2 regions of the Micromonospora sp. NPDC048898 genome follow, and region 1 is predicted to be linked to the other one. Evidence: riboswitches for the same ligand, from Rfam matches in the RefSeq annotation. Region 1 holds a riboswitch; the other holds the start of a gene.
What was found. Region 1 has a riboswitch for thiamine pyrophosphate ahead of thiE (thiamine phosphate synthase). Riboswitches for the same ligand answer to the same signal wherever they lie in the genome.
Positions count from the first base shown of each region.

Region 2: linked by a shared signal. The riboswitch ahead of ACGFIQ_RS28375 (ECF transporter S component) and the one ahead of thiE (thiamine phosphate synthase) in region 1 are both predicted to bind thiamine pyrophosphate.

Region 1 is NZ_JBICUF010000003.1:557,277-564,903, reverse strand. It holds gene ACGFIQ_RS12870 (ThuA domain-containing protein) at 1-4,975, opposite strand, end outside; TPP riboswitch at 5,286-5,395, shown strand; gene thiE (thiamine phosphate synthase) at 5,390-6,016, shown strand; gene thiO (glycine oxidase ThiO) at 6,013-7,284, shown strand; gene thiS (sulfur carrier protein ThiS) at 7,275-7,475, shown strand; gene ACGFIQ_RS12850 (thiazole synthase) at 7,472-7,627, shown strand, end outside.
Region 2 is NZ_JBICUF010000014.1:126,375-134,001, forward strand. It holds gene ACGFIQ_RS28340 (hypothetical protein) at 1-107, shown strand, start outside; gene ACGFIQ_RS28345 (hypothetical protein) at 364-531, shown strand; gene ACGFIQ_RS28350 (acyl-CoA dehydrogenase family protein) at 706-2,712, opposite strand; gene ACGFIQ_RS28355 (DUF6328 family protein) at 2,817-3,320, opposite strand; gene ACGFIQ_RS28360 (sugar isomerase domain-containing protein) at 3,460-4,209, opposite strand; gene ACGFIQ_RS28365 (hypothetical protein) at 4,206-4,367, opposite strand; gene ACGFIQ_RS28370 (alpha/beta fold hydrolase) at 4,397-5,227, opposite strand; TPP riboswitch at 5,325-5,429, shown strand; gene ACGFIQ_RS28375 (ECF transporter S component) at 5,505-6,098, shown strand; partial or broken gene ACGFIQ_RS28380 (ATP-binding cassette domain-containing protein) at 6,151-7,627, shown strand, end outside.

The DNA.
Region 1 (7,627 bases):
CCGGCGCGGTGGCGTCGATCTTGGCGGAGACGGTCTTCGTCTCCTCCACGTTGCCGGCCTTGTCGGTCGAGCGGTACCGCAGCTCGTGCTCGCCGTCGCCGGTGATGGCCACCGGTGCGGTGTACGCCGTCCAGGTGGTGGCCCCGTCCAGCTGGTACTCCGTACCGGCGATGCCGCTACCGCCGGCCTCGTCGGCGGCGGTGAGCGTGACAGTCACCGGCCCGGTGTACCACCCCTCGGTCGGGGTGCCGGAGACCGCCGCGGTGGTGACCGGCGCGGTCTCGTCGGCCACCTCCGTGCTGAGCCGGAAGTAGTCGAACGAGGCGGTCTTCGACGCCGTCTGGTTGGCGCCGAGGGTGAACAGCCCGACCTTCGGGGTGGCCCCGACGGCGCTGTTGGTCAGCGCCTCCAACGCGGTCCAGGTCGTGCCGTCCGCCGAGTACGACGCCGTGAACGTGTTGCCCGTGCGGGCCAGCCGCAGGTGCCACACCGCCGAGGTGAGGCTGGTCGCCTCCGGCTGCGGGGTCTGCACCACCCCGGCGATCTCGCTGCGGAACTCGATCCGCCGCGTCACCGCCTGGCCGGCCTGGTTGTCCGCGATGAAGTCCAACTTCAGGTAGTTGTCGTCATCCGCCTGCACGAGCAGACCGGCCTGCTGGTACTGCTCGTTCAGCAGGCTGCCGTCGACCTTCGTCTCCAGGGTCCAGTCGCCGGACGGCGCGGTCTGGAGGATGAAGTTCTTCGGCCCGGTGTTGTCGGTGCCGTAGATGTCACCGTTGGGCACGTCGATCCGCAACGCGCCATCGGTGACCCGGTAACCGGCGGTGTCCTCCCGCGTGATGGCGTCCCACCGGCACTTGTCCAGCGAACTGCCGGTGAACTCGTCCGACGGGTCGACCGGGCCGGCCGGGGCGTCCGGCGTGACCACGAACGAGTCGAAGGCCGCGTCGACAACAGGTGCCTCGGTGCCACCGTTGAGGGCGAAGACCCCGATCCGCGGGTTGGTGATGCCGGCGAGCGCGGCCGAACGGCCGACCGGGGTGAAGGTCTGCCCGTCGCCCGAGGCGGACGCGGTCAGGTTCGTCCCGTCGCTGGTGATCCGCAGGTACACGGTGTCACCCGCCGGTGCGTTGGTGGCGTCGGCGGCCTCGTTGCGAGGCGTGGCCGCGGTCTCCCGGATGAACTCCACCCGCCGGCTGCCGTTGTAGAGCAGGTCCACCTTGGCGTAGTTGTCGTCGTCGCCGTACACCAGCAGGCCAGCCTGCTGGTAGTTGGCCGTCACCGGGAGGGTGACCTTGGTGGTCATCTCCCAGGCGCCGGTCGGAGCCGCCTGGAGCACCAGGTTGGTGGCGTCGTTGCGAGCCCCGTAGAGGTCACCCACCCCGGTGGGCAGCCGCAGCGCGCCGCCACTGAGCGAGTAGAGCTGGTTCTCCCGGACCACGCTGGTCCACCGGCCCTTGTCCAGGGTGTTGCCGTTGAAGTCGTCCGAGCGCGCCCCGAGGCAGGACGTGTCCGGAGCGTCCACCCGCACCGGCACCGTGGTGTACGCCTTGGCGCCCTTGCTGTCGGTCACCGTGAGGGTGGCCGTGAAGGTGCCCGCGTTGGTGTACGTGTGGCTGGCGTCCAGGGTGGTCGCCGTGCCTCCGTCACCGAAGTCCCAGGCGTACGTCAGCGGGGTGTTGCCCTCGGCGTCGGTCGCCGTGCCGTCGAAGGCGACGGTGACCGGCGCGGTGCCGGTGGCCGGGGTGGCCGTGGCACTGACCGCAGGCGGCGCGTTCTCGGTGACACCGCGGCCGACGAAGTCCATCCAGTTGACGTTGAACAGCGAACCTGTTCCGCCGTTCGGGTCGCGGGCCACGAAGAACAGCGAGCCGCTCGCGGCACCGGTGACCGGCGCGCTCACGTCCGTGTACGTCTGCCACGCGCCTGTCGTCGGCACGACGGCCGTGGCGACCACCGGTCCGTCGACCGCACCGGCGCGGACCTCGATCCGACCGCCGGCGGCGGCCGAGGCGGCCCGGAACCGGATCTCGGTGATGTTGGTCAGGTCCGCCGGAGCGACCGACCACCAGTCACCGTCCTCGATGAACGCGATGCTCTGGCCGCCACCGGCGGTGTCGGCCGCGGCCTCCCGCTGCACGCCGGCGTCTCCGCCGCCGGTGCTCACCGGCGTCCGGCCGGTGGCCGTGAAGTACTCGGCCTGCTTCTGCTTGGGCTGCAGGATCTCGATCTGCCGACCGGTGAGCGCACCCGCGCCGCCGGCACCACCCTCGTCGGTGTAGGTGGCCTCGAAGACCGCGAACACGTTCGCCTCGGCGCCGTGCCCGGAGGCGAGCGACGTCTGGACGGTGCCGGTGCAGCCGGTGTGCTGCTCCAGCGGGTGGGCGTGCTCGTCGTGACCGAGCAGCACCTGGAGGTTCACCTTGGCGCAGTCGATCTGCCCGTCCTCGGGGTCGGTCACCTTGATCGTGTACTTGACCTGGTCACCCCAGTTGAAGAAACCACCGTCCGGCGGGAACTCGATGGTGACCGTCGGTGCGGTGTTGCCCACGGTGATCGGCACGTTGCCCACCGCGGTACGGCCCTTCGCGTTGGTCACGGTGAGCTGGGCGGTGTAGTTGCCCGGCGTCACGTAGGTGTGCGTCGGGTTCGCCTCGGTGGAGGTCTGCCCGTCGCCGAAGGACCAGGCGTAGGTGAGCGCGCCACCGTCCGGGTCCCGGGAGCCGTCGCTGGAGAACGTGACGGTCAACGGCGCCGGACCCCAGCTGGGGTTGGCGGACGCTGCCGCGATCGGCGCGCGGTCACCGGCGGTGTAGTCGATCCGGTAGATGCCGGAGTTGTCGTTGTTGCCGCCGAATCCGCTGCCCCACTCGATCAGGTACAACGCGCCGTCCGGACCGAACTCGAAGTCCATCGGCCGGATCATGCTCATGCCGGTGAGCAACTGGTTGATGTCCACAAGCGACTTGCCGTCGGCGGTCACCTGCATCGTGTACATCTTGTTCTGGTTCCACTCGCCGAGCAGCGCCTTGCCGTCGTAGTAGGCCGGCCACTTGCGGGTGGAGTTGAGGTTGGGGTCGTACCGGTAGGCCGGGCCGCCCATCGGCGCGCCGCCGCCACCGATCTCCGGGTACCGCGCGTCACCGGCGTAGCCGTAGTCGACGGTGGCCGGGACGACCGGGGGGAGGTTGGTCAGGCCGGTGTTGTTCGGCGAGTCGTTCACCGGTGCGGCGCAGTCGAACTTCGCCCCGCTCGGGCCGGACGGGAACGTGTAGTCGTTGTACGCCTCGTTCGTGCCCGTGCAGTACGGCCAGCCGTAGTTGCCGGGGGTGACGATGTTCCACTCGACCAGACCGCGGGGGCCCCGGGTCGGGTTGTTCGCGTTGGCGTCCGGCCCGTAGTCCCCGACGTACAGCGTGTCGGTCTTCGGGTCCGTGCCGATCCGGAACGGGTTGCGGAAGCCCATCGCGTAGATCTCGGGACGGGTCTTCGCGGTGCCCGGCGCGAAGAGGTTGCCCGTCGGAACGGTGTACGTCCCGTCGTCCTCCGGGTGGATCCGGATCACCTTGCCGCGCAGGTCGTTGGTGTTCGCCGACGTGCGCTGCGCGTCGTAGTCCTGGCGGCCCGGGCGCTCGTCGAGCGGCGAGTACGCGTTGGACTCGAACGGGTTGGTGTTGTCACCGGTGGCCAGGTAGAGGTTGCCGGCGCTGTCGAACGTCATGCTGCCGCCCGCGTGGCAGCAGGTGTTGCGCTGCGTGTCGACCCGCAGCACCTGCTTCTCGCTCGCCGGGTCGATGGTGTCGCCGGTCACGGTGAACCGGGACAGCAGGTTGCGCGTGACGTTGTCGTTCGGGGCGTAGTAGAGATACACCCACTTGTTGGTGGCGAAGTCCGGGTCGAGCCGGATGCCGATCAGACCGTCCTCGTTGCCGGTGAAGACATCCAGGTCGACGGCGGTGACGGTGCTGCCGGTGTCCGGCTTGATGATCTGCACCCGGCCGTCGCGCTCGATGTAGAAGACCCGCCCGTCGGGGGCGATGTCCAGCTCCATCGGGTTGCTGGTGTTGCTGTCCAGGGCGATCTTCTCGAAGTTCGAGGTCTTCGTGGCACCGCAGTCGGCGTCCGCGACACCGGCCGCGGTCCGGATGCCGCCGAGCAGGTGGGACAGGAACTCGGGCTCGGCGAACGACTCCCGCGTGTGCCCGCCACCGGTGTACCAGGAACGACCGCCGTCGAAGTCCTGACACCAGGAGGTCGGGTGGTCGGCGCCCATCGCGCCCGCCCCCGGGGTGTAACTCTTCTCGTCCAGGCTGGCCAGCACGTGCACGTCCGGCCGCGGGTTGGTCTGGAAGTTGTACCACTCGTCGAACCGGGACCAGCGGTCCGGCAACTCGGCAGTGGACGGGTGGGCGTGGTCCTCCACCTTGACCGTGGCCTGCTGGTTCTGCGGGTGGTTGGCGAAGTACGCGCCGACCAGGTCGCCGTACCAGGCCCAGCTGTACTCGGTGTCCGACGCGGCGTGGATGCCGACGTAACCGCCCCCGGCCTTCACGTAGCGCTCGAACGCCGCCTGCTGCTCGGCGTTGAGGACGTCACCGGTGGTGGAGAGCCAGATCACGGCCTTGTACTTCGCCAGGTTGGCGTCGCTGAACGCGGCGCCGTCCTCGGAGGCGTCCACGGTGAACCCGTTGGCGGCGCCGAGCTGTTGGAGGGCGGCGACACCGGTGGGGATGGAGTCGTGCCGGAAACCGGCAGTCTTGGAGAAGACCAGGACCGAGAAGGGATCGTCGGCGGCCTTCTGGGGCGCCTTCGGCGCCACCTGGGTGACCGGGGTTCCGGCCGCTGCCTCCCGTGGGGGGACCTGTGCGGCGGCCGGTGCTGCCTGCGCGGGCGTGCCGAACAGGGTGGTCGAAGCGAGGGCCAGGGAGATGAGGGTTGCGGTGATGGGTACGCGGGCACGACGAGAACGGGACACGCCGCCTCCTGTGTCGTAGTGACGGAGATCGCGGGAGTCGGCTCGCCGAAGGCCGTCCCTGATGGAGTCGGTGGTCACACCCTGCGAGGGCGCCCCCACCGACATTTTGTCGAATCGCTGAACAAATTAATTCGACTGGTTCAATGTCCGGCAAGATGCCGGCGGGTAACGGTTCTGCAACGGCAGGCGACATTCCGAACAGGACCGTATGAACCGCCCCACAGATCTAGCTCGATTCGGTGCGTTCCGGCCCACCGGCCGCCGCCGAGCCCGCCTTGGCAGACCGGCGGATCTGTCGTACGGTGACACGCAAGTAACCCACGGGAGCCCGGTGTACCGGGCTGAGAGGGGGGCTGACAGCCCCCGACCGTCGAACCTGATCCGGGTAATGCCGGCGCAGGGAGGAGAGTTGCCGTGCCGTCCCTGGGGCGACTGCATCTGATCACCGACACCCGACCCGGTCGGGACCCGCTCACCGTGGTCCGGGCCGCCCTCACGGTGGCCCGCGCCGACCTGGTCGTACAGGTCCGGGTGGAGGACTCCGCCACCGACCGCGAGGCGTACGACCTGGCCCGGCGGGTGCTGGCGCTCTGCCTGCCGTACGAGGCGACCTGCCTGGTCAACGACCGACTGCACGTGGCGTTGGCGGTGGGTGCCGCCGGCGGCCACGTCGGAGCCGACGACCTGCCGGTCACCGCCGCCCGTCGGGTGCTCGGCCCCACCGGCGTGCTGGGAGCCACCGCCCGCGCGCCGGAAACGGCGACCGCGGCAGTCGCGGCGGGAGCCAGCTACCTGGGCGTCGGGCCGTGCCACCCCACCAGCACCAAGTCCGGCCTGCCGGACCCCATCGGGCCCACCGGGGTACGCGCCGTCGCCGACGCCGTCGACGTGCCGGTCATCGCGATCGGTGGCGTGACCGCCGCCCACGTCCGGGAGCTGCGGGCCGCCGGGGCGTACGGGGTGGCGGTGGTCGGCGCGCTCTCCGCCGCCGCCGATCCGGCGCAGGCGACCGCCACGCTGATCGAGGCCCTGACGTGCTGACCGGCCGGTCGGACTCGGCGTCGTCCGACGACCGGGTCCGGCCGGACGTGGCGGTGATCGGGGCCGGGCCGATCGGGTTGGCGATCGCCTGGCGCTGCGCCGCGCGAGGGCTGCGGGTGGTGGTGCACGATCCGGCACCCGGCTCGGGGGCGTCGGCGGTGGCCGCCGGCATGCTCGCCCCGGTCGCCGAGGCGTACTTCGGTGAGCGGCAGCTGACCGAACTGCTGCTGGCGTCCGCCGCCCGCTGGCCCACGTTCGCCGCCGAGCTTGCCGACGCGACGGGCGTCGACATCGGCTACCGGACCGAGGGCACCCTGCTGGTCGGGTTGACCCGCGACGACCTGGCCGAGGCGCGCCGGCTGTGGGCGTACCAACAGGGGTTGGGTCTGCCGGTGACCCCGCTGCTCCCCAGCGAGCTGCGCGACCTCGAACCTGCCCTCGCCCCCCGGGTGCGCGGCGGCGCGCTCGCGCCGACCGACCACCAGGTCGACCCCCGGCTGCTGGTGCCGGCGCTGCGCACGGCCGCGCAGCGAGCCGGCGCGGTGCTGGTGTCGCAGGCGGTCACGCGGCTGTCCGATGTGGATGCCTCGGTCACCGTGGTCGCCGCCGGCTGCGGGGCCGCCGCACTCACCGGCCTGCCCGTGCGACCGGTGAAGGGCCAGATCCTCCGGCTGCGCGCGCCCGACGGCGTCGCGCCGGGCTTCCGGCACGTGATCCGGGGGTACGCCGACGGCGAACCGGTCTACCTGGTGCCCCGCCCCAACGGCGAGGTCGTGCTCGGCGCGACTGTCGAGGAACGATCGGACACCACTGTCACCGCCGGTGCCGTGCAGCGCCTGCTCCGCGCCGGAGTCGACCTGGTGCCCGAGCTGGCCGAGTACGACCTGGTCGAGGCGGTCGCCGGGCTGCGGCCGGGCACCCCGGACAACGCACCGATCCTCGGGCCGCTGCCGGGCCGACCGGACGTCCTGGTCGCCACCGGTCACCACCGGCACGGCATCGTGCTCACCCCGGTCACCGCCGACCTGATCACCGAACTGGTACGCGCCGGCGAGCCCGATCCGCTGCTCGCGCCCTTCCGACCGGACCGGTTCGTCGGCGCGGCGGCGGACGGCAAGCCCTTGCGGTTCGTTGGCGAGCCGTTTCGGTTCGTCGGCGCGGCGGCGGACGGCAAGCCCTTGCGGTTCGTCGGCGAGCCGTTTCGGTTCGTCGGCGCGGCGGCGGACGGCGAGCCCGAAACGACGATGAAGGGGGACCTGTGGAGTTGACGGTGAACGGGGCTGGGCGAAGCGTCCCGGGTGAGGTGTCGGTGGCCGACCTGGTCCGTGACGTCGCGCCACAACCGCGTGGGGTGGCGGTCGCGGTCAACGGCGAGGTGGTGCCCCGGGCGGGTTGGGCGACCACGGCGTTGCGCGACGGTGACCGGGTCGAGGTGCTCACCGCGGCGCAGGGCGGGTGAGCGGGGTGTCGTTCGAGTTGGGTGGGGAGACGTTCACCTCGCGGCTGATCCTCGGCACCGGTGGTGCCGCCAATCTGCACGTGCTGGAGCAGGCGATCCGGGCGTCCGGCACCGAGCTGGTCACGCTGGCGCTGCGTCGGGTGGACACCGCC
Region 2 (7,627 bases), on a different contig from region 1:
TCGGTCCGGACGTCGCCGAGGCGTGGCGCCGCGGCGACGACGCGACGGTAGACGCGCTGGCAGCGCTGGAGCTGCGCCAACTCGGCCTGCGCAGCCGTGGCCGCTGACGATCACCGCACGTGCCGTGATCACCGCACGTGCCGTGATCACCGCACGTGCCGTGATCACCGCACGTGCCGGCGAGCACCGCTCGTGCCGTGATCACCGCACGTGCCGGCGAGCACCGCTCGTGCCGTGATCAGGTGATGAAAAGTAGGTCCTCGTGCTGCTTCTGACCTACTTTTCATCACCTGATCAACACAACTGCGGTGCCGACCACCGCGCCGCCCCGGCCCGCAGGGCGGGGACCGTTAAGGTCTTCGAGTGTTCTACTTCCTGGTCGTCATCGCCGTCCTGCTGCTCGGCTACGCCGCCGTCCTTGTGTCCTTCGTCCGCCGGGGCAAGAAGATCCCGCCAGCGGCCTACCTGGGCCTTGCGGCGCTCAACGGCCTGATCCTGGCGGCGGTGCTGGCCTGGGCGATCGCCGGTTGACCCGCGCCGTGGCCCGCTGACCCGCGCCGTGGCCCGCTGACCCGCGCCGTCGCCCACTGACCCGCGCCGTGGCCCGCTGACCGCGCCGTCGCTCACTGACCCGCGCCGTCGCCCACTGACCTGCGCCGGCCGCCGCCGAGCCGGCCCTGCTCGAAGTGGCGCCGGGCGGTGCGGTCACGGCTTCGGCGGGATGCGGCGGCGGACGTCCTTGGCGGTGGACGGGCCGGCCGACCAGCGGGCCACCCAGGGCAGTTCGTCGGACGGGGTGATCACGCCCTCCTCCAGGCCCGCGTAACGGCCGGCGAGGACGCGCTTCGCGGCGGCGGTGTCGACCGAGTCGGTGTTGTCCCACAGGGCGTTGAACAGGGCGTCCACCCGCACCCGCGCCTGCCGGCAGAACAGGTCGGCCAGCTCGACATTTTCCGGGCGGTTGCCCCGCTCGGCGTTGGCCCGGACGCAGACCGCGGACATCGCGAACAACTCGGCGCCGATGTCCACCACGCGGCCGAGGAACGCCTGCTTACGCTCCATCTTTCCCTGCCAGCGGGACATCGCGTAGAACGTCGACCGGGCCAGCTTGCGCGACGACCGCTCCACCTGGCGCAGGTGCGCGGCGAGCGGCCCGAACTCGGCGTACGCCGATGGGCTCTGCCCCCGGCCGACGGCCAGGGTGGGCAGCCACTTCGCGTAGAAGGCACCGGCTCGGGCGCCGGCGCGTGCCTTGCGGCCCAGCCCCGCGTCCGGGTCGATGATGTCGCCGGCCACCGACAGGTGGGCGTCGACCGCCTCCCGCGCGATCAGCAGGTGCATGATCTCGGTGGAGCCCTCGAAGATCCGGTTGATGCGCAGGTCGCGGAGCACCTGCTCGACGTTGGCCGGGCGTTCGCCACGGGCGGCCAGCGAGTCGGCCGTCTCGTAGCCGCGCCCGCCCCGGATCTGGACCAGCTCGTCGCCGACCTTCCAGGCCATCTCGCTGGCGTACAGCTTGACCAGCGCGGCCTCGATCCGGATGTCGTTGTGGTCGTCGTCGGCGAGCAGGCAGCAGAGGTCGAGCATGGTCTCCATGCCGTACGTGGTGGCGGCGATGAAGGAGAGCTTCTGCGCGACGGCCTCGTGCTCGCCTACCGGCCGGCCCCACTGGACCCGGTCGGCGGCCCAGCCCCGGGCCACGTTCAACGCCCACTTGCCGGCGCCCACGCACATCGCCGGCAACGACAGGCGGCCGGTGTTCAGGGTGGTCAGGGCGATCTTCAGCCCCTTGCCCTCGCCGCCGATGACGTTCTCGGCGGGCACGAACACGTCGTGGAACCGGGTGAGGCTGTTTTCCAGGCCACGCAGGCCGACGAACTCGTTGCGCCGTTCGACGGTGATGCCGGCGCTGTCGCCGTCCACCACGAAGGCGGTGATCCCGCCCCGCCGACCCTCGGTGGCCGGCACCCGGGCCATCACCACCAGCAGGGTGGCCACGATGCCGTTGGTGGCCCAGAGCTTCACCCCGTTGAGCCGGTAGCCGGTGCCGTCCTCGGTCGGCTCGGCGGTGGTGGCCAGCCGGGCCGGGTCGGAGCCGACGTCCGGTTCGGTGAGCAGGAACGCGGACACCTCGCCGGCGGCGAGCCGGGGCAGGAAGCGTTGCTTCTGCTCGTCGGTGCCGAACATCTTCAGCGGCTGCGGCACCCCGATCGACTGGTGCGCGGAGAGCAGCGCGCCGATGGCCGGGCTGACCGAGCCGGCCAGCATCAGCGCCCGGCAGTAGTGCAGGTTGCTCAGCCCCAGCCCGCCGTACTTCCGGTCGACCTTCATGCCGAACGCGCCGAGGTCGGCCAGGCCGTGGAACACCGAGTCCGGAATGGACGCGTCGCGCTCGATGGCGGCCCCGTCCACCTCGGAGGTCAGGAAGGCGCGGAACCGACCGAGGAACTCCTCGGCGCGAGCCACGTCGTCCGGATCGGATCGGGGCCACGGGTCGATCAGGTCGAGTCGGAAGCGGCCGAGGAACAGCTCCTTGCCGAAGCTGGGCCGGTCCCAGGTGGACTCGCGGGCGGCCTCGGCGACCTGCCGGGCCTCCTTCTCCGAGACCTGCCCGGCCTCCTCGGGCAACGGGGCCACGGCACCGGCGGTGCGGGGTGCGGCGTCGGAGTCGGGGCCGTCCGGTGTTGGTCTGCCGTCCTGCGTCGTGGTCACGGCTGCCCCCTCGAACCTCGGTGCGGCTGCGTCGACATGCGCGACTGTCGTCACGCTACCCCCGGTTGTTACCCGGGGGTAGCGATCGGTGGAGATCTGTCAGATCAGCGGCCGGCGATCTCGTCCGGGTCGTCGTCCTCGTCGTCCATGTCGTCCTCACCCCAGTTGCGGCGAGCGAACGGCAGGGCGGCCCAGAACGTGATGAACCAGAGCCCGGTCAGCGCACTGAGCACGAAGGCGATCGGCCGGTCCAGCACGAAGTCGGTGATCAGCAGCACCGCGCTGACCATCGCGATCAGCATGAAGGCGAGACCACCGGTGGCCATCCGGTGCGCGAAGCGCACCAACTCCGGCTTGCGCCCCTGCCGGAACAGCGCCCGGTGGAACGCCACCGGCGAGATGATCATCGCGGTCGCGGCGGCCGCGGCGAGCAGCGCGACGATGTAGACGTCCCGCTGGAACTCCGTGGTCCTGGTGAACCCGTTACTGAACGGCAGGGTGAGCAGGAAGGCGAAGAGGATCTGCACGCCCGTCTGTGCGACCCGCAACTCCTGCAACAGGTCGGCGAAATTGCGCTGCCAACGCTGCTTCTCGGTCTCCTTGGACACGCGCTACCTCCGGTGCGACGCTACTGCCGACGGTCCCGGCCGCCGACAGCAACGCCAATGCCCCACCTGGGCGAGCGTGAAACGGGTTCACGACATCCGTCGTTCACCTTCCGGACGCACCTCGGCCATCAGCACCGCGTCAGGACCCGCGCCGGATTCGACCGGCGTACCGGGTCTCCAATTCCGTGTTGTGCGCGTCGCCGTCGGGGATGTTCGCCGACAGGTAGACCGGCGGACGCTCCCCCGCCGCCAGCAGCCGCGCCACCACCTCCACCGTGACCTGCTGGGCCAGCAACGCGGCGGTGATCGAGGAGACCGCGCCGACCGCGCCGCCGCCGGGCAGCGGCAGCGTCGCGTCACCGTACGGCGCACCGTTGTCGAGCACGACGTCCGCGAGGTCGGCCAGCTTGCGCCCGGACGGGTGGCGGGAGGTCATCCGGCCAGAGTGCTGCGCCGAGGTGATCGCCACCAGGGCGTGGCCACGTTCCTTGACAAGGGTGGCGAACTCCACCATCGCGCCGTTGACCCCGGAGTTCGAGGCGAGAACGAAAACGTCGGCGGGCCGTACCGGAGCCAGCTCGTAGAGCCGGTGGGCCACCGCCGGGTCCCGCTCCAGCAACGGACCAAGCCGCTCGGCCGGCTCACCGCCGAGCAGCACCAGGTCACGCAGCGCGATCCGGTTGGTCGGCACCAGCCCACCCGCCCGGCCGGCGATCTCCATGGCGAGGGCCTCGGAGTGTCCGGTGCCGAACGCGTGCACCACCCCGTCGGCGCGTACGGCGTCGGCGATCAGGTCGGCGGCTCGCCCCACCGCCTCCCGCTGGCTGGCGGCCACCCGACCGATCGTCTCGGTCACCACGGCCAGGTAGGCCTCGGCACTCACCGTCATGCGTCCTCCGTCGTCCGATTACGGTCCAGCCAGCGCACCCCGAAGTCGACAGCCGCCCGCTGGCGCATCAAGCTGCCGGTCCCGGTGCCGACCGGTCCGCTGTGCGCCGCCCCGGTGGCCTCCAGGTCCGCCCAACGCGTCGAAGTCGTCCGCGTCACGGTGCCCCTTTCCGACCGACCCGCACGGCTCAGGCCGTTCCGGCGGCCCGGGCCAGGATCGCCTCGGCGAGCGGACCCGGCGCCGTGTCCGGAATCCAGTGACTCACACCGGTCAACGGCACGAAGCGGTACGCCCCGGTGACGTTCGCCGCACACGCCTCGGCGGCACTCCGGCCGATGGCGACGTCCCGGTCACTCCAGACGTAGGTGGTGGGCACCGCGACCGGGCCGACGCCGGCCAGGTCGGCGCGGGACATCGCCCGGTACCAGTTCAGCGCGGCGGTGAGCGCCCCCGGCGCACGCATCGGGGCGGCGTAGCGGTCCACCCGGGGCGCGTCGCCCACCCCACCGAGCATCTTGCACAGCGCTGTCGCGTTCCACGCCAGCAGCACCCTCTCCGCGGTCCCCGGCTTACGGAACAACGCGATGTACGACGAGCGGGCCTTCTGCTGACCGTCGTTGGCCAGGGCGTACGCCATGGCGGCCGGATGGGGCACGGACACCGCGGTCAGCGTACGGACCCGGTCCGGGTGCCCGGAGGCGACGGCCCAGGCCACGATCGCGCCCCAGTCGTGGCCGACCAGGTGGACGGTGTCCAGCCCCAGGGCGTCGAGCACCGCCACCACGTCGGCGACCAGCTCGGGGATCCGGTAGTCGGCCACCGCCGTCGGCCGCGCGCCGGGCGAGTAGCCGCGCTGGTCCAGCGCGTACGTGCGCAGCCCGGCCGCGTGCAACGCGGGCACCACGTCGTCCCACTCGCCGCGGTGTTGGGGGAAGCCGTGCAGCAGCAGGACGGGTACGCCGTCCGACGGACCGCCGGCGGTTACCTCGAACGTGAGACCTCGCGCGTCGACCCGCATGATCGTCAGCCTACCCAGCCGACGTACGGCCGGCCGCTGGGTGGAAGCCCTGCTAGGCCGGCACCCCTGGTCGGTGTTAGCGTCGTCGAGACAACTTCACATCCGACAGGGGAGCGCACAGCGCTGAGAGTGCGGGCACGCCCGCAGACCCTCGAACCTGATCTGGGTAATGCCAGCGCAGGGAGTTCGGTCGACCTCCAGCCGCGCCGCCGTCCGGTGCCACCGGGCGTGCGGCGTGCGTCTTCTCCTGGTTCGCAGTCAGAACTGGGAGCAATACATGAAATCCACCACCGACACCGGCCGCTGGCGGACCATCGACATCGTGGTCGCCTCGGTGCTCGCGGTCGCCTTCGGCGTCATCTTCTGGGCCTGGGGCCTGGTCTGGAGCGCCACCGAGGGCGCCTTCACCTTCTTCCCGCCGGCGCAGGCGCTGCTCTACGGCGTCTGGCTGATGCCGGCCGTGATCGGCGGCCTGGTCATCCGCAAGCCCGGCGCCGCGCTCTACTGCGAGACGGTGGCCGCGGTCCTCTCCGCGCTGCTGGGCAGCCAGTGGGCCGGCACGGTGATCCCGCAGGGCATCGTGCAGGGCATCGGCGCGGAGCTGGCGTTCGCCGCCTTCCGCTACCGGTCGTACCGGCTGCCGACCGCGCTGCTGGCCGGCGCACTGACCGGTCTCAGCGCCGCACTGTTCGACTTCTTCGTCTGGAACGCCGACTACGCGTTCACCGACTACCGCCTCCCGTACGCGCTGATCACCATCGTCAGCGCCACCGTGATCGCCGGTGCCGGCGGGTGGCTGCTGACCGAGTCCCTGGCCAAGACCGGAGTCCTGGACCGCTTCCCGGTAGGCCGAGACCGAGCACTGATCTGACCTTGTCCCGTTGAAATGCGGGTGGGCCCGGGGCCGGGAGGGGGTGGGTGTGGTGGGCGGGGTACTGCTGCGGGGGTTCGGGTGGCGGCACGCCGGGCGGCGCGCCTGGGCTCTGCGCGGGGTTGATCTGCGGGTCGAGGCTGGGGAGCGGGTTCTGCTGCTCGGGCCCTCCGGGGCCGGTAAGAGCACCCTGCTCAGCGCGCTGGCCGGGCTGCTCCCCGACGACTCCGGCGAGCAGGAGGGCACCGTCGAGATCGACGGTCTCGACCCGCGCAAGGGACGGGAACGCGTCGGCATCGTCTTCCAGGACCCGGAAACCCAACTGGTGATGGCGCGCTGCGGCGACGACGTCGCGTTCGGGCTGGAGAACCGCGGCGTACCGACCGACGAGATCTGGCCCCGGGTGGACGAGGCGCTGCGCCGCGTCGGCTTCCCGTACCGCCGGGACCGCCCCACCGCCGCGCTCTCCGGCGGCGAACAGCAACGCCTCGCCCTGGCCGGCGCACTGGCGCTGCGTCCGGAGCTGCTGCTGTTGGACGAGCCGACCGCCAACCTCGATCCGGCCGGGGCCGACCTGATCCGACAGGCGGTGGCCGGCGCGCTGGACGCCGACACCACGCTGATCCTGGTCGAGCACCGGATCGCCGAGGCGCTGCCACTCGTCGACCGGGTGGTCGTCCTGGAACCTGGCGGCGGGGTCCGCGCGGACGGCACACCCGAGGCCGTCTTCGCCGCCCACGGTGGCACGCTTGCCGCCGAGGGGGTCTGGGTGCCCGGTCACCCCATCGCGCCCCGGCCGGCCACCGCCGCGCCCGGGGACCTGCTGCTCACCGCCGACCGGCTCGGCCTGCCGCCCCGGCTGGGCTCCACCGACCTGGCGGTACGCGCCGGCGAGGCACTCGCCGTACGCGGACCCAACGGCGCCGGCAAGTCCACCCTGGCGTTGCTGCTCGGCGGGTTGCTCCGGCCGGGCGCCGGACGGGTCACCGCATCCGTCGAGTTGGCCGGCACCGACCACCGCACTCCCCCACACCGCTGGCCGGCCCCCGCACTGGCCCGGCGGATCGGGTCGGTCTTCCAGGATCCGGAGCACCAGTTCGTCACCAGCACCGTCTTCGACGAGCTGGCACTCGGCCCACGCCGGACCGGTCAACCCGAGGCGGCCGTCAAGCAGACCGTGTCCGGGCTGCTGGAACGGCTGCGCCTGGGCCGCCTCGCGGCTGCCAACCCGTACACCCTCTCCGGTGGTGAGGCGCGGCGGCTGAGTGTGGCGACCGCCCTGGCCACCGCGCCCCGCCTGCTGATCTGCGACGAACCCACCTTCGGCCAGGACCGGCGGACCTGGCGGGAGTTGGTCGACCTCTTCGCCGACCTGCGCGACGCCGGGCACGGCGTGGTCGCGGTCACCCACGACGCGGACTTCGTGGCCGCGCTCGCCGACCGCACCGTCACCCTGCGCCGAGCCGCGACCGGCACCGACCCGGCCGGTGATCGGCCAGACCGGCCGACGGCAGGCGAGCGGCCAGCAG